One region of the Lysinibacillus sp. FSL K6-0232 genome, then DNA from elsewhere that is predicted to be linked to it. Evidence: a T-box and tRNA genes for the amino acid it is inferred to sense, from the RefSeq annotation. Region 1 holds a T-box; the other holds one or more tRNA genes.
The links. A T-box is a leader RNA that pairs with one kind of tRNA and senses whether it is charged. The one in region 1 lies ahead of ileS (isoleucine--tRNA ligase), so its partner is inferred to be a tRNA-Ile.
Positions count from the first base shown of each region.

Region 2: it encodes a tRNA-Ile, which carries the amino acid that the T-box ahead of ileS (isoleucine--tRNA ligase) is inferred to sense. The anticodon was not compared.

Region 1 is NZ_JBBOYW010000001.1:995,452-1,004,124, reverse strand. It holds gene ileS (isoleucine--tRNA ligase) at 1-2,453, opposite strand, end outside; T-box leader at 2,559-2,783, opposite strand; gene MHB42_RS04650 (DivIVA domain-containing protein) at 2,870-3,394, opposite strand; gene MHB42_RS04645 (YlmH family RNA-binding protein) at 3,490-4,278, opposite strand; gene MHB42_RS04640 (YggT family protein) at 4,427-4,708, opposite strand; gene MHB42_RS04635 (cell division protein SepF) at 4,729-5,226, opposite strand; gene MHB42_RS04630 (YggS family pyridoxal phosphate-dependent enzyme) at 5,210-5,914, opposite strand; gene MHB42_RS04625 (PRC-barrel domain-containing protein) at 6,032-6,274, opposite strand; gene sigG (RNA polymerase sporulation sigma factor SigG) at 6,396-7,169, opposite strand; gene sigE (RNA polymerase sporulation sigma factor SigE) at 7,284-7,991, opposite strand; gene MHB42_RS04610 (sigma-E processing peptidase SpoIIGA) at 8,005-8,673, opposite strand, start outside.
Region 2 is NZ_JBBOYW010000001.1:2,987,781-2,996,453, reverse strand. It holds gene MHB42_RS14640 (cysteine desulfurase family protein) at 1-79, shown strand, start outside; rRNA gene rrf (5S ribosomal RNA) at 466-581, shown strand; tRNA gene MHB42_RS14630 (tRNA-Val) at 592-667, shown strand; tRNA gene MHB42_RS14625 (tRNA-Thr) at 672-747, shown strand; tRNA gene MHB42_RS14620 (tRNA-Lys) at 755-830, shown strand; tRNA gene MHB42_RS14615 (tRNA-Leu) at 851-935, shown strand; tRNA gene MHB42_RS14610 (tRNA-Gly) at 975-1,049, shown strand; tRNA gene MHB42_RS14605 (tRNA-Leu) at 1,055-1,143, shown strand; tRNA gene MHB42_RS14600 (tRNA-Arg) at 1,153-1,229, shown strand; tRNA gene MHB42_RS14595 (tRNA-Pro) at 1,240-1,316, shown strand; tRNA gene MHB42_RS14590 (tRNA-Ala) at 1,333-1,408, shown strand; tRNA gene MHB42_RS14585 (tRNA-Met) at 1,436-1,509, shown strand; tRNA gene MHB42_RS14580 (tRNA-Ile) at 1,517-1,593, shown strand; tRNA gene MHB42_RS14575 (tRNA-Ser) at 1,609-1,701, shown strand; tRNA gene MHB42_RS14570 (tRNA-Met) at 1,755-1,829, shown strand; tRNA gene MHB42_RS14565 (tRNA-Asp) at 1,856-1,931, shown strand; tRNA gene MHB42_RS14560 (tRNA-Phe) at 1,947-2,022, shown strand; tRNA gene MHB42_RS14555 (tRNA-Gly) at 2,028-2,101, shown strand; tRNA gene MHB42_RS14550 (tRNA-Ile) at 2,106-2,182, shown strand; tRNA gene MHB42_RS14545 (tRNA-Asn) at 2,187-2,263, shown strand; tRNA gene MHB42_RS14540 (tRNA-Ser) at 2,267-2,357, shown strand; tRNA gene MHB42_RS14535 (tRNA-Glu) at 2,360-2,431, shown strand; gene MHB42_RS14530 (TcaA NTF2-like domain-containing protein) at 2,583-2,942, opposite strand; gene MHB42_RS14525 (hypothetical protein) at 3,056-3,184, shown strand; gene MHB42_RS14520 (double zinc ribbon domain-containing protein) at 3,352-3,507, opposite strand; gene MHB42_RS14515 (MerR family transcriptional regulator) at 3,673-4,434, shown strand; gene MHB42_RS14510 (TraR/DksA C4-type zinc finger protein) at 4,510-4,959, shown strand; gene MHB42_RS14505 (dipeptidase) at 5,007-5,933, shown strand; gene MHB42_RS14500 (1,4-dihydroxy-2-naphthoate polyprenyltransferase) at 5,948-6,868, opposite strand; gene MHB42_RS14495 (isochorismate synthase) at 7,093-8,478, shown strand; gene menD (2-succinyl-5-enolpyruvyl-6-hydroxy-3-cyclohexene-1-carboxylic-acid synthase) at 8,471-8,673, shown strand, end outside.

The DNA.
Region 1 (8,673 bases):
GCTTCCTCTAATGCTTTTAAAATATCATCACGAACATCGATAACCTTTTCCCATTTTGCACGAAGGCTATCAAAATTCGCTTGCTCATCTACCTCTGGTAAGTCTGTTAATTGGACAGAAATTTCCTCTACAAGACCTTGTGCATATAGGTATGACCACATTTCATCTGTTGTATGTGGAATAATCGGTGTCATTACTTTCACCAATGTCATTAATGTATCATACATAACCGTTTGCATTGCACGGCGGTCTTGATTGTCATAGCCTTCAATATAGACAACATCTTTGGCAATATCTAAATAGAAGGAGGATAGCTCTACAGCAACAAAGTTATTGACCACATGGTACACAGCAGCGAAATCATAACGATCATAAGCAGCACGCACTGTTTTTAAGACGTCTTGCAAGCGCATATATACATATTGATCCATTTCACGAAGCTCTGTATAAGCCACACGATTTTTCTGTGGATCAAAATCAGCGATATTGCCGTGTAAGAAACGCAATGTATTACGAATTTTACGATATACTTCAGACACTTGCTTTAGCATATCCATTGAAATACGTACATCTGCTGTATAATCCACAGAAGCAACCCATAAACGAAGAATATCTGCACCATATTGATCCATTACTTTTTGTGGCACAATTGTATTCCCTAGCGATTTACTCATTTTTCGCCCTTCACCATCAAGCACAAAGCCGTGTGTTAAAAGCCCTTTATAGGGTGCAAAGCCGTTGATTGCTACAGATGTAATAAGGGATGAGTTAAACCAACCACGGTGTTGGTCAGAACCTTCTAAATAAAGGTCAGCTGGATACTTCATACCACGCTCTACTAAGACACCTTGGTGTGAAGAACCTGAGTCAAACCATACGTCCATAATATCGTTTTCTTTTGTAAATTCACCATTTGGGCTACCTGGATGTGTAAAGCCTTCAGGTAATAATTCTTTTGCCTCTTTTTGGAACCAAATATTCGATCCATGCTCACGGAATAACGCAGCTACATGAGCAATTGTTTCTGGTGTAATAATTGGTTCACCATTTTCAGCGTAGAAAATTGGAATCGGCACACCCCATGCCCGTTGACGTGAAATGACCCAGTCGCCACGATCACGAATCATATTATAAAGACGAGTTTCACCCCAAGCAGGTGTAAATGTTGTTGCTTTTACAGCCTCTAGTAGCTCGCCACGGAATGCTTCAACCGATGCAAACCATTGTGGTGTCGCGCGGTAAATAACAGGCTTTTTCGTACGCCAATCATGTGGATATGAGTGTGTAAAGAAGTCTAGCTTCTCTAATGCTCCAACTTCTTTGAGCTTTTCTGTAATGAGTTTATTGGCATCATTATAAAAGACACCTTCAAAGCCAGGTGCTTCATCTGTATAGCAACCACTATTATCAAGAGGGCTAAGAATACCTAAACCATATTGTTTACTAATATAGTAATCGTCTTCCCCGTGTCCAGGTGCAGTATGCACACAGCCAGTACCAGCATCAGCCGTTACATGCTCACCTACCATAATAAGTGATTCACGATCATAGAATGGATGCTGTGCTACAATACGGTCAAGTGCCTCACCTTTCACTTCCTGTACAATTTCATACGATTCCCAGTTAAGCGCAGTTGCCACTGACTCTACTAATTCTTTAGCAATAATGAATTTCTTCTCTGCCACTGCCACTACTACATAGATAAATTCAGGATTTAAAGAAATCCCTAAGTTTGCTGGTAATGTCCAAGGTGTTGTTGTCCAAATAATAAATTTCGCATCTGCTGGCACAACGCCTTTTGCATCTTTAATCGCAAAGCTGACATAAATAGATGGTGATTTAATATCTTTATACTCGATTTCAGCCTCTGCAAGAGCCGATTCAGAAGATGGTGACCAATAAACAGGCTTTAAGCCCTTATAGATATAGCCCTTTTCTGCCATTTTCCCGAATACTTCAATTTGACGCGCTTCAAATTCAGGCTTTAATGTAATATATGGATTTTCCCAATCACCACGTACACCTAAACGTTTAAATTGCTGGCGTTGATTGTCGATTTGCTCATAAGCATATTTTTCACAAAGCTGACGGAATTCCGCCACAGACATTTCCTTACGTTTAACACCTTTATTTGCTAATGCCTGCTCAATTGGTAAACCATGTGTATCCCAACCTGGTACATAGTTCACATGATAACCAGACATTGAACGATGACGTGTAATCATATCCTTTAATACTTTGTTTAATGCGTGACCAATATGAATATCACCATTTGCATATGGAGGACCATCATGTAACACAAACTCAGGGCGACCTTCTGTACGCTCCATCTGTAATTTGTTAATATCCATGTCATTCCATTTTTCTTGCATTTTTGGCTCATTTGCTGGTAAATTTCCGCGCATTGGGAAATCTGTTTTTGGCATTAATAAAGTATCCTTGTATTCAACCATTAAAATTCCTCCTTTACGATTACAAACAAAACATCTACAACAATTATTGGCAAACATAGCAAACCTAATGCTTCTGCCTGCAAATAAAAAAAGCCCTCAATCCCACAAAGGGACGAGAAGCTTCTACTCGCGGTACCACCCTAGTTGCAGCACAATTCAAATTGCACTACCTCTTTCAAGCACGTTAACGTTGTGCGGCACGAAATAACTTACTGCTTTCAGTTATTTAGCTCGGAAGTGATCTTCATTGTTAGTTGTTTGTTTGGGCTTCCACTATCCCCAAATCGCTTCACTACGCCTAACAATTACTATCTTCGTCTTTGCCTGTATGCATATCTGTTCAAATAATTGCTAGTATAAAGTATATGAAATTCAATCATTCACGTCAAGTTTCAATTATAGGGCAAGAGAAAAAATTATAAATCTTCGGATTCCTGTGCTTCCTCTACAGACGCTTGAATTTCAGTTAGATCAATATCATATTGCAGCAAATGATCCCAATCATCTGCATTTAATAGGTCAAGCTGTGCCTCCACAAGCATTTTAAAGCGATTACGGAATACTTTGGATTGTTTCTTGAGCTCATCGATTTCAATCGTTACCTTACGTGCCTTTGTTAATGCTTCATTGACAATTCGATCAGCATTTTTTTCAGCTTCTTTGACAATAAGCTTTGCCTCTTTTTGTGAATTTCTGCGTACTTCATCCGCTGCCTCTTGTGCCACAACTATAGATTTTTGTAAAGTTTCTTCTAAGGTGTTAAAATGCCTCGCTTGCTCTAAAGCGATTTCTAACTGTCGATCAACTTCTTTTTTCTCACGCAATAAAATTTCATAATCTTTAATAATCTGATCTAAAAATTCATTGACCTCGTCCTCAGCATAGCCCCTGAAGGTCTTTGTAAACTCCTTATTATGTATATCAATAGGTGATAATGGCATACAATCCTTCTCTCCTTTACGTGTACATTCATAATTTCTATTATACAATTGTTGCGACAACTTAGCAGTAAAAATTAATGAAAATTACTTCACTTTCAAGCTTTTTGGGCCAATCGACCGATTTGTAGACGAATTTTATCTTTTTTTGTACGGCCTTCTGTCATAATAATTTTAACACGTCCACTTCCTCGTATCGATAAAATATCGCCCTCTTGTAATTCAAAAGCAACAGCATCTCGCTCTGTCCAATTTACACGTACTTTATTTCCTGTAATAAGTGCTTGTGCCTTTTGACGGGACACATTTAAAACAGTTGCAATAATAACATCTAAACGCATCGAAGACACCGTATGAGATTCCTCAAGCCATTCGTCCTCATTAACAAGCAGCGGCTCCATTTCCTTTATTGCCTCCACATGTACCTTTACCTTGCCAATGCCTGTTAAATGCAAACGTACATAGTCTGCTACCTCTTGCGCAACGACAAATTGCACCTGATGCTCATTCACACGAATATCTCCAAACTTACCACGGTTTAAGCCTAATGATAACAATGCACCTAAAACGTCAGGATGTCGCAATTGTACAAATTTCACAGGGTAATGAATGGTAAATGCTACGAGCTGGAAGTCATCCTCAGTCGGTTCAAAATAAGTAGGAAAAATAAGCATACGCTGCCTCTCCGCCTTATCAAATAACCCCATGCTTGCTGTTTTTAATGTATCGTCTTGTCCAATAATGGATGCCACAATAAAGCGCTGCCTTGGATCAAGAAAATCCGTTAGCTTTGGTGCATAGCGATCTTCCACCTCACGCTGCCAATTAACCACCTGTTCAATAAAGGGTTGTTCCTCTTTTCGAAAATGCTGAATTAAATGCTCCATTTGATTATCTCCTTCACCTTTGACATTCTATCCGCCACTTTTAGTATTCTATCCGTTACTTCCTTTATTCTATCCGTCACTCTTAGCATTCTATCCACCAACTACTATAGCATTAAAAAAACCCTCACCAAATCGTGAGGATTTTCTTTTAAATAAACATAAAGTATATTTTCTGAATGACTATAAAAAGCCCTCGTTCAATAAAATTCAGCATAAAGATTGCCACGATAGGAGAAATATCAATCATTCCAATAGGTGGAATAAATCGTCTGAAAATCCCTAAGTATGGCTCACATACTCTTGCCAGCATACGTCCAAATGATGAATTTTGCGCAGCAGGCACCCAAGACATTAAAATATATATAATTAGCAAAAATGAATAAATCCTAAATGCTAACGATATATAGTTAAGTATAATCAAAAAAGTCATATAAACTACAATCCTCGCTATTAATTATCGTCTAAAATAAAGTTCGTAATTTCCCCAGTTACTTCTACGTTATCAGGTGTGCAAAGGAAAATATCTTTACCAATTCGTTGAATATCCCCTGCAAGGGCATACACTGTACCGCTTAAAAAATCAATAATTCGTTTTCCTTGCTCCCGCTCGATACGCTGCAAATTTACAATTGTTGCCCGTTTATTTTTTAAATGCTCTGCGATATCTTGCGCTTCTGCATATACTCTAGGCTCAACTAAAACCACTTTTGCTCCTTTCGAACTCATCGCTGCCTGTAAACTAACAATGTTGTTAGGCGTTGCTGTGCTTTGTGGCATAATTTCATGGACGGGCGCTTTGCGTTCTTTCATGTTTTTTTTAGGCTTTGCTGTTTGAACTTGTTGCTGGTGTTGTATGGGTTGTTGCTGTTGAATAGGAGCTTGCGTGATCTCTTCTTCTAGTTCCTCTTCAAGGTAAAAGAAGTTTTTAATTTTATTTTTCATGCTCATCCTGTTCCCCTCTTTCATTTCCAACAAGAGCCGTACCGACTCGAACAAAAGTAGCCCCTTCCTCTACCGCAATTTCAAAGTCATTAGACATGCCCATTGATAACTCGGTACAAGGTGCATGTGCGAATCCTCGCTCGGCTATTTGCTGTTGACATTGTTTTAATTGCTTGAAAACAGAGCGAATAAGTGCTTTGTCTTCTGTATTTGGTGCCATTGTCATTAAACCCACAACTTGAATTTTTGTAAAACTTGTTAATGCTTCTACAAAAGGTAAAACTTCCTCAACCATTAGCCCATGCTTTGATTCTTCACCAGAAACATTTACTTGTACAAAACATTTAACAGGTTTTTCTGCTCGTTTTTCAATTTCTTGTGCCAAACTCAAACGATCTAAGGAGTGTAAATAATCAATGTTGTTAATAACTTGCTTGACTTTGCGTGTTTGTAGTGACCCAATATAATGCCAATGCACATCGGCTTGAATCGCTGCAATTTTATGATTGAAGCCTTCAGGTCTATTTTCGCCAAAATGAATAAGCCCTGCATCAATTGCTTCTTGTGTTCTTTCCACAGAAACTTCTTTTGTTACGGCAATAATTTGAACTTTACTAGCATCACGATTGCCTCGCTTTGCTGCTGCTATCAGTACATCATTTATTTTGCTTAAATTTGTTAAGATTTTTGTCACTGTTCTTCCCAACTTTACAACAATAGTTTCTCTTATTGTAACAAGCAATGGTTGATTTATCAATGAATAGCCTGACCTATATCAGCATTAGCATGCATAAAAAACGAATCTTTTGTCTTAAGAAAGTGCCTTCACTAAAATAACGTCCTTGCCGACGACAAGCACATCCTTCATATATACCTTTCTCACAGATTCCTCCCCTTTAAAAAAGCCCAAATATTTACGAGGCTCAGCAATTAAAAATGCGGTAACATAGCCTGTTTCCTTTGATACTTCAGCATCTACAACAAACCCTATAAAACGTCCATTCCCTGCTTCAATTACTTCTTTTTGCTGCAACATTGAGAATCGCACTAACATCCCTCCTCTATCTATTACCATCTACTTCCATTCTAAAACGTTGCTATCTCTTTATATTTATGTATCAATTGTTCATTGAATGAAGAGAAAATGCGCACCGAATAATCGGATGCGCATTTTTTTATTTGTAATCTTTTTGCATTGTTTCAATCGCATTTTTTTCTAGGCGTGAGATTTGTGCTTGTGAAATCCCTAACTCCTTGGCAATTTCAGTTTGTGTTTCACCGTAATAAAAACGCTTTGCCACAATCATTTGCTGACGTTCATCTAACTTTTGTAAGCTTTCCTTCACCGATACATAGGCAACCCATTGATCCTCTGATACATCATCATCACGCAATTGGTCCATCATATAAACAGCATCTCCGCCGTCTGAATAAATAGGTTCCTGCAATGAAACAGGGTCTTGAATAGCATCTAAAGCAAATAACACATCTTCTTTTTTCATATCAATCATTTCGGCAATTTCTTCAATCGTAGGTTCTCGCAAATTATCAGTTATCCATTGCTCTTTTGCCTGCATTGCTTTATAGGCTATATCTCTTAAGGAGCGAGAAACTCGCAATGCATGATGATCACGCAGATGGCGACGAATTTCACCAATAATCATTGGCACAGCATATGTCGAAAACCGTACATTATGCTTTAAATCAAAATGATCAATGGCTTTCATAAGGCCAATACACCCTACTTGAAATAAATCATCTGCCTGTTCACCTCGATAGGCAAATCGACCAACAATACTTAGCACTAACCTTAAATTGCACATGACAAGCTCTTCTCGAATTTCCGTTTCCCCTGCTTGCAAACGGATAAAGAGCTCCTTCATTTCCTCGTGCTTTAAAATTGGCAAAGTCGATGTATCTAAGCCGCAAAGATCTACTTTTGTTCGCATATTCGATTCCTCCGGATGTTATTCTCTGACTAAACCGTGACATCAGTTTGTCCGAGAGCAACAAGAATATGCACAAAAGCTATGACCAATTTTAGGTAGGGTAAAATTCCCTTTCTATGATATCGGTTGATTTAAGTTTTCACGTAAATCTTGAATAATTTTCTTTTCTAAACGGGAAATATAGGATTGAGATATACCTAAATGGTCGGCAACCTCTTTTTGTGTCATTTCCGCTTTACCGTTTAGTCCAAAGCGGCATTCCATAATATAACGTTCACGTGCACCAAGCAAATTAATCGCATGGAACATATGCTGACGTTCGATTTTTTTCTCTACATTATCTAAAATAATATGCTCTTCTGTTCCTAAAATATCCGATAATAATAATTCATTTCCATCTGCATCGGAGTTGAGTGGTTCATCTAATGAAACTTCACCTTTCATACGGCTTGTTTTTCGTAAGTGCATTAAAATTTCATTTTCAATGCAGCGTGATGCATAGGTTGCAAGTTTAATATTTTTATCTGTATTAAATGTTTCAATCGCTTTGATTAATCCAATGGAGCCAATGCTAATTAAATCCTCAATTGGCGTACCTGTATTATCAAAACGTCTAGCAATATAAACAACAAGACGCAAATTGCGTTCAATTAGTGTATCTCTAGCTCGTAAATCACCGTTCATAAAGGATGCAATCACTGTAACTTCTTCTTCTCGACTTAGTGGCACTGGCAATGAATCATTTCCCCCTATATAGTACGTTTCACGACTTCGAAACTTACTCCATAATTTTTTCAAGCTAGCAAGTAGCCTAAGAAGCAATCGTTCTCCCCCTCTATGAGTTATTTGAAAGCGCTGAAAAATGTAAAATTGCTGCTGTGCTATGCGGAAAATTTTTAGCTTTTTTGGTTAACACGATATATTCATTTGTTTTCACTTGTGAGGGCTCTCCCTTGATATGCCATTCATCAAAACGAAAGCCAAGTACAACGCTTTGCTGCTGTACGGTATTAACATGAATAAATCGGATATAACGCTGGTAATCTTCTGCAAACATGGATACATTGTATGGGTCTGTTTCCTGCCACTCTATTAATGATTTGCGGAAAGCTGCGGGTAAATGTGGACGTAAAGCTGTATAAGAAACAAAATGAACAGGTTTTCCTGAAAGTGGTTCAATCGCTTGATTGCCTGTATCAACAAAGGCAGATAGCGGTATGGCTGCGCCAAAAATTTTCAATGTCGTATCAAAGACAAACTGACCACTTAAGCGTTCAAGCTTAACGAAACCCCATTGTTTATAAAACAAGACGAGATTCGCCACTGCAAGCACAAAGCAAATCATAATAAAATGAGCAACAGCTAGATTTTTTAAATAAGGTTGTAAAGCTGTTAACAAACCGCCAATTACAATAGTTGCTGTTACAACAATAGGTCCTTGCTTTTGAAAACTTCGAAGCTTGAATTGAAAAGCTATACCAATTAATAATAGAAAGCTTAGCAC
Region 2 (8,673 bases), 2.0 Mb from region 1:
ATTTTTTAGAATATCTTTTGGCCCGTCTACAACATTTGAGGAGATTGAAACATTACAAAAGGCTCTTGTTGCTATTTAACAATGGATTATAAGATGCGTAATGATTATCCTTTATTTTACAGATAATATCTACGAAACTGTTAATTTTCGTTGAGGGGGAACTATAGCTTCAACTAATTTATTTTGGCTGAAGTCGTTCCTCTTTCCTACAAAACATGCCTGTTTATAGTATATATTTCTATAATCAACATGCTTGATATTATAAAATAATTGTTTTCTTTTGAATTAACAATTGCTATAATGTGTTGCAGGGCAATATTTTCTCTTACTTAACAAAAATATCTTTAAAAAGTAATAATTTCTTTTTTTATAAAAAAAGTGTTGCATAATATTAAAAAACGTTATACAATAATTCTTGTCTTGAAGGACATGGTAACAGCTTCAAAACAAGATACATAGTAAAAGTCTAGTGATAATGGCAAAGAGGTCACACCCGTTCCCATCCCGAACACGGAAGTTAAGCTCTTTCGCGCCGATGGTAGTTGGGGGCTTCCCCCTGCGAGAGTAGGACGTCGCTAGGCATATTACCCAGGAGGATTAGCTCAGCTGGGAGAGCACCTGCCTTACAAGCAGGGGGTCGGCGGTTCGAGCCCGTCATCCTCCACCATGTTGCCGGCTTAGCTCAGTTGGTAGAGCAACTGACTTGTAATCAGTAGGTCGTGGGTTCGACTCCTACAGCCGGCACCATTTTTTTGAGCCATTAGCTCAGTTGGTAGAGCATCTGACTTTTAATCAGAGGGTCGAAGGTTCGAGTCCTTCATGGCTCACCATTTTGAATACCAACCATTAAGCGGGTGTGGCGGAATTGGCAGACGCACTAGACTTAGGATCTAGCGCCGCAAGGCGTGGGGGTTCGACTCCCTTCACCCGCACCATTCTTTATATATACCAGATTTTAAAAAACGTAAGCACATGCGGAAGTAGTTCAGTGGTAGAACACCACCTTGCCAAGGTGGGGGTCGCGAGTTCGAACCTCGTCTTCCGCTCCAAATGTGCCGGGGTGGCGGAACTGGCAGACGCACAGGACTTAAAATCCTGCGGTAGGTGACTACCGTACCGGTTCGATTCCGGTCCTCGGCACCATTTTTATATGCGCCCGTAGCTCAATTGGATAGAGCGTCTGACTACGGATCAGAAGGTTATGGGTTCGACTCCTGTCGGGCGCGCCAATAAAATGTACGGGAAGTAGCTCAGCTTGGTAGAGCACTTGGTTTGGGACCAAGGGGTCGCAGGTTCGAATCCTGTCTTCCCGACCATTTCCAAAAAAATTATGGGGCCTTAGCTCAGCTGGGAGAGCGCCTGCCTTGCACGCAGGAGGTCAGCGGTTCGATCCCGCTAGGCTCCACCATGATTTAATAACCAGTATAAAGATCCTGGCGGCGTAGCTCAGCTGGCTAGAGCGTACGGTTCATACCCGTAAGGTCGGGGGTTCGATCCCCTCTGCCGCCATCTTAAAGGACCTTTAGCTCAGTTGGTTAGAGCAGACGGCTCATAACCGTCCGGTCGCAGGTTCGAGTCCTGCAAGGTCCACCATTTATATATTGTTACGGAGGTATACCCAAGTCTGGCTGAAGGGATCGGTCTTGAAAACCGACAGGCGGGTAACACCGCGCGGGGGTTCGAATCCCTCTACCTCCTCCAGTTTTAAATTTTGATAAATGGTGCTTGAAAAACTCGAAACAGTATATAATTATCGCGGGGTGGAGCAGTGGTAGCTCGTCGGGCTCATAACCCGAAGGTCGTTGGTTCAAATCCGGCCCCCGCAACCAATTTTTATGGATGAAAGCAATCAAATGGTCCCGTGGTGTAGCGGTTAACATGCCTGCCTGTCACGCAGGAGATCGCCGGTTCGATCCCGGTCGGGACCGCCATTTATTTTAACATGTGGGTCAGTAGCTCAGTTGGTAGAGCATTAGATTGAAGCTCTAAGTGTCGGCGGTTCGATTCCGTCCTGACCCACCATGTATGCGGGTGTAGTTTAATGGTAAAACCTCAGCCTTCCAAGCTGATGTCGTGGGTTCGATTCCCATCACCCGCTCCAGAGAGGGCCTATAGCTCAGCTGGTTAGAGCGCACGCCTGATAAGCGTGAGGTCGATGGTTCGAGTCCATTTAGGCCCACCAATATTCCGAAGTAGCTCAGTTGGTAGTAGCACCTGACTGTTAATCAGGTTGTCGCAGGTTCGAGTCCTGCCTTCGGAGCCAAAAGGGGAAGTACTCAAGAGGCTGAAGAGGCGCCCCTGCTAAGGGTGTAGGTCGGGTAACCGGCGCGAGGGTTCAAATCCCTCCTTCTCCGCCATGGGCCCGTTGGTCAAGTGGTTAAGACACCGCCCTTTCACGGCGGTAACACGGGTTCGAATCCCGTACGGGTCATACAAAATGCAGTAGATGAACGTTCATCTACTGCATTTTTTTGTTCAAAATAGTCGAGAGCTGGATAGCCGCCTCTACTAGACGGATAGAAGCGTGAAAGTGACGCTAAATCGACGGATAGCATCTAACAGTGCAGTGGATGAGTTTAGAGTCATTCGCTGCACTTTTTGATTACATTGAAAGTAGTGAATTTTAATATTTGCAATTTTATATGCACCGTAATCACCGTATAGATCTTATAGCGATCATAGAATTGATAGTTATCTTGTGCATCGTAGAAATCAAATATTCTATTTATTTCTATATAGTATTGACCATTTGAATATTGAACATCTAGTATCTCATTGCCTGCAAAAAAGAAATAATGATCTTGGTATGCAATGTCATTCACATATTCCTCTGTAAGGCTATCGGCAATCCAGTAAAAATCACCTTCATTGAGTGCCATTTCATAATAAAGCCGGAATGCTTGCACGAATTGCCCTGCTAATAGGGCATCCGTTTCGTTCATTGTGTCCTCTTCAATTGGAGCTTCTCGATCATTTACATAGACATTCGCAACAGCATGAACCTCATTAGCAGTAAGAGGCTTAGCAGCCCATCCCTCAAATGCTATAAAGAGGAATGGAGAAGGCGAAATTAGTGCTTGTTCCAGTTGTGTATAACAGAGAGTTAATGCCTATTACATTGCCTGTATTGACATCAACCAATGGGCTGCTGCTACTACCTTTATCAATGTGTACATCTACCTGATAGATATGCTTATATATAAAATTTTCAAGTTCCATATCACGTTTATTGCCTAGTATGTAGCCAATAGAAGCCGAATTTTCAAAGCCTTGTGGCTACCAAATGCAATGACCTTTAAGTCTATTGGGGATTCAGACGTTTCAATACCTAATGGTTCAGTGTCTTAATAGCTAGGCACATGTTGCAATAAAGCAGACTGATAATACGATAATTGCCCATGTAGGAATACCTTGCTTGCGTAATGATGAATTAGTAAGTTTGCGACCACAGTCTGTGCAAAACTTGCCGTCCATAGCGTTTTCATGCTGACAATTTGGACATTTCATCCTATCATACTCCTGTGAAAATTTTGCTAGTTATATCGGCTTGTAAATATAATTTTATAGGTAGTTGTGGAATGATATAACTAAAAAAATTATGATTAGATTAAATTATTTTATTGACTTTAACGTTGCGTCAACGTTTACAGTAGCATTAGTGGAGGTGACAACATGGAATATACCATTCAGGAGCTTGCGAATTTGTCAGGTGTGAGTACAAGAACACTGCGCTATTATGATGAAATTGGGTTACTAAAGCCAGCAAGAACAAATGAGGCAGGCTATCGTTTTTACAGTCAGGTTGAAGTCGATATGTTACAGCAAATTTTATTTTATAGAGCACTGGATATGAAGCTATCGACGATTCAGGATATTATTCAAGCACCTAATTTTCAGCACTTTGAGGCACTGAAAGCACATCAAGTAGCATTGCAAAAACGCAAGAAACAGCTTGAAGAAATCTTACAAACAGTGGAAAAAACAATACAATCTATCGAGGAGGAACGACCAATGTCAAATGAAGAAAAATTTAAAGGCTTTAAAGAAAAGTTAATCGCAGATAATGAAAAGCAATATGGTCAAGAAATACGTGAAAAATATGGCGATGAAACAGTGGATGCTTCGAATGCTAAGCTTATGAATATGACTGAGCAGCAATATCAAGAAATGCAACAGCTAGAGCAGCAAATGTTTGAACGTTTAACAGAGGCGATGGAGCTTGGTGATGCGACAAGTGATATTGCTATGGAAGTAGCTGAGCTGCATAAAAGGTGGCTAAGCTTTACATGGAAGGAATATTCGAAAGAAGCACATGCAGGGCTTGCACAAATGTATATAGCAGATGAACGTTTTGCAGCATACTATAATGAGCGTGGTACAACAGGAGCAGTACAGTTTTTACATGATGCTATTATAGCCTACACAAGTAAGTAACAAACGCTTCCTTATGCTGACATGTTTTAGAAAGCGTAAATTCGGAAAACATGAAAGCATAAGGAGGAGATTTTTGTGAATCAACAAGTAATGCAAAAATTGAAAAGACAATTGGAGCAAGAATTACAAGAAATTGAACAGCGACTAGATGAATCCGAACGACCACAAACAACAGAGCTATCTAATTATGATAATCATCCAGCAGATAATGCTAGCGATTTAACAGATCAGTTGACGGAAATGGCTATTGATGAGCATCGCAGTGATGACGCAGAGGAAATTAAACAAGCATTACAAGCAATGAAGGATGGAACATATGGGACATGTGTTGTCTGTGGTGAGGAAATTCCTACAGGACGTTTAGAGGCTATGCCAAAAGCATTGACCTGTGTGGAGCATGCAGAGAAAAAAGAAGAACAGCTACGACCAGTGGAAGAGGATTTGCTAGCTTCAACACCTAAATCAAATGACTTTATAGAGCTTGAGGAATTTGGCTCTTCAGATACACCGCAAGATAAAATTTAGGAAGCTTTCGCTCACAAAAACAGTATAATAGCTGTAGAGGTGAGAGGATGAAGATTATCGATTTACACTGTGATGCTCTGTTAAAATTAACAACACTTGAAACAGCCAACTTTGCAGGTGATACACGGCTAGATACGAATCATAAAAGACTACAATTAGGGCAGATAGAGGTTCAGGTATTTGCTATTTTTATTAATCCAAAAATACCGCAACAGCAGCAATTTCTTGAGGTGGTACGCCAAATTGAGGCATTTCATAGCCATGTATTACAAACAGAGGGCATGGTGCATATTACAGATTGGGCACAGCTAGAGCAATTAGCACCACATGAAATAGGCGCTATTTTAAGCTTAGAGGGCTGTGGTGCAATTGGTGAGGATTTAACTAAGCTCATCGCCATTTTAGATGTTGGTGTAAAATTAGTAGGATTAACATGGAATGAAGAAAATGCTCTTGCTCATGGAGCTGAACAGGATGCAAGTCTTGGTTTAAAACCATTTGGGAAAGAAGTTATTCAATTACTCAATAAACGTGATATCATCATTGACGTTTCACATCTTAACGAGCAAAGCTTTTGGGACGTGTTACCACTAGCGAAGCATATTATTGCAAGTCATAGTAATGCACGTGCCCTATGTGACCATCCGCGTAATTTAACAGATGCACAGGTAAAGGCTCTTGTTCAACATGGTGGTCATATCCATGTTGTTTACTATCCACCGTTTATTGGTAAGGATGCAACACTAGAGCATTTAGTAAATCATGTAGAGCATTTAGCAAATCTAGTAGGTGTTGAGCATATAGGGTTAGGCTCTGATTTTGATGGCATTGATGTGACTGTCGATGGTTTAGCACATGCAGGAGAGGCACAAAATTTAGTAGCGGCATTACGAGCACGCTTTTCAGAGGAAGAGGTACTAGGGATTACTAGTCATAATTTTAAACGTTATGTAAAAAAAACAGCAACCCATTAAGGCTGCTGCATCTGTTAATAAAAGAAATAATGAATTAATAAACCAATTCCTAATAGGAAGCCAAAGATTGTATTGGTTTGCGCTGTATATTTCATCGCAGGCATCACTTCTTTGGCTTCTTTTTTATCTCGGAAAATTTGAATAGCGCGCAATGGCTTTGGCACGCTTAAGAAGATAATAAGCGCCCAAAATGTAATACCGTCGATGGCTACAAGCGCAATTACCCATAAATAGGAAACGATAAAAAAGCCTGATAAGATAGAAATAGCACTATCACGTCCTACCAAAATCGCGAGCGTTTTGCGTCCACCCTCTGTATCCCCAACAATATCGCGTATATTATTCGATAACATAATAGCGCCAACTAGAATCATACTTGGTACAGAAAGCAAAACAGCATCTAGCGTTATTGTAAGCGTTTGAATATAGAAGGCAATCAGCACAATCCCCATGCCCATAACGGCTCCTGAAATAATTTCGCCAAACGGTGAGTAGGCAATTGGATATGGACCACCTGTATATAAATAGCCGATAAGCATACAAGCAAGTCCAACGGCTGCTAGCCACCAGGATGTTGAGGCACATATATAAATACCAAGAAGCATCGCAATGGCATAAAAGCTTAATGCAATCATCATAATCGTTTTTGGCTGTACACCATGCCGAACAATCGTCCCGCCAATTCCAACAGAGTGCTCGTTATCTAATCCCAATTTGTAATCATAATATTCATTGAACATATTCGTTGCTGCTTGGATAAGCATACTTGCAATGAGCATAGCAAAAAATAGTCCAAAATCAATTGTTTCTTGTTCAATTGCTAAGGCAATTGCTGTTCCTAGGAATACGGGAACAAATGAAGCGGTTAAAGTATGTGGACGTGTTAAATGCCACCAAACTTTCAACCCCCTATCAGCTTCAATGACTTTGGTCATAAGGTCTTTCTCTCCTTCAAATGTTGTCGACTCTTCTTATTTTAAACGAAGATTGAGAAAATGGGTAGGTTCACAGCTTATTACATACTGTTTCATGAAAAAAAGTGATACAATAGAACATGCATTTATGAACTGAAAGTAAAAAATAAGCGATAGGCAACGGTACGAATCATAGAGTTGCCAAGCAATTGATAATGTACATTGCAACAACGGAGGTAATTTTCATGCAACAGAAGTGGTACCAAGCCACAGAGGTAGAAGTGGACTCTTTGGGCCGAAACCTTCATTTTTATATGGAAACAATTGAGGTAAGCCGCTTATCTGCATTGGCATTTTATGCAGCAGGCGAGGAATGTTATAAAGGTGAACGATTTTATTGGCAAAATAGAGAAAAAACAATGACTTTAGTGGGACTTGGACATGCCCATACCATTCAAAACAATGCAAAAGATGAACGTTTTGATGCTGTAGAAGCAGAATGGAAAAGCTTAACGAAAAATTGTTTCAAACAGCAACGTGAGCTACATCCTATTTTATTTGGCGGTTTTACATTTGACCCACAGAATAATGTTGATGGAGAGTGGACGGGCTTTCCAGAAGCTTATTTTGCATTAGCAACCTTTCAACTAGTAATACGTGATGATAAATCCTATGTCAGCATTCATCTTCTAACACAGGAGCAACAGGGTGAAGAACAGCTTGAAGCATTGCGTAAGGAGCGAGATCATTTAATTCACGCGGCACAGGTTAAAGAAGTGAAAACGTATTCAAAGCCTGAAATTATAAGTTATTTCGAGCCATATAAGGACCCATATTTAGCTTCCATTGACCAAGTAACAGCATTAATTAAGCAAAAAAAGGCAGGGAAAGTTGTCATTGCACGATCACTGGCATTGCAATTTAAAGAGCCTGTATCCGCGCCACAAGTGCTCTCACAAATTATTCATGAGCAGCCAGAAAGCTATTTATTTGGCTTAGAACGTCACAATTTATTGTTCTTTGGTGCATCGCCTGAGCGTCTTGTAAAAGTGGAGGATAGGCGTGCCTTTTCATCTTGTATAGCTGGCTCGATTAAGCGAGGAAAGACAGCGGAGGAAGATGAAGCCTACGGGCAAAGCTTATTAAATGACCCTAAAAATGATGGCGAGCATCAATATGTGGTTGATATGATTGCAGATACATTCCGCAAAAATTGTGTAAATATGACGATTCCAGATCGACCACGTTTACTAAAAATACGAGATATTCAACATCTATACACACCTGTTGAAGGTCAGTTAAATCAAGAAGCAACGATACTACAGCTTACAAAATCATTGCATCCAACACCAGCCTTAGGCGGTGTACCACGTCAAGAAGCACTAGCGGCTATACGTAAATATGAGCCGATGAATCGTGGGCTGTATGCGGGGCCGATTGGCTGGATGGATGCAGAGGGCAATGGTGAATTTGCAGTGGCTATTCGTTCAGCTGCGCTATTGCAAGATAAAGCGTATTTATATGCTGGTGGCGGTATAGTAGCAGATTCAGAGCCACAATCTGAATATGAAGAAACATTAGTGAAATTCCGTCCAATGCTTCGTGCGTTAGGAGGACAATTACATGAGTGAACGACAAATTTTAAGTGACTATGTATATACAATGGTGGCATCATTAGTCCAGACTGGTGTAGAAAACGTTGTCATTAGTCCTGGCTCACGCTCAACACCACTTGCTTATGCATTTGCTTCAGCAAAGCAACTAACGATGTATCGACAGGTAGATGAACGTTCTGCAGCTTTCTTTGCATTAGGGTTAGCGAAGGC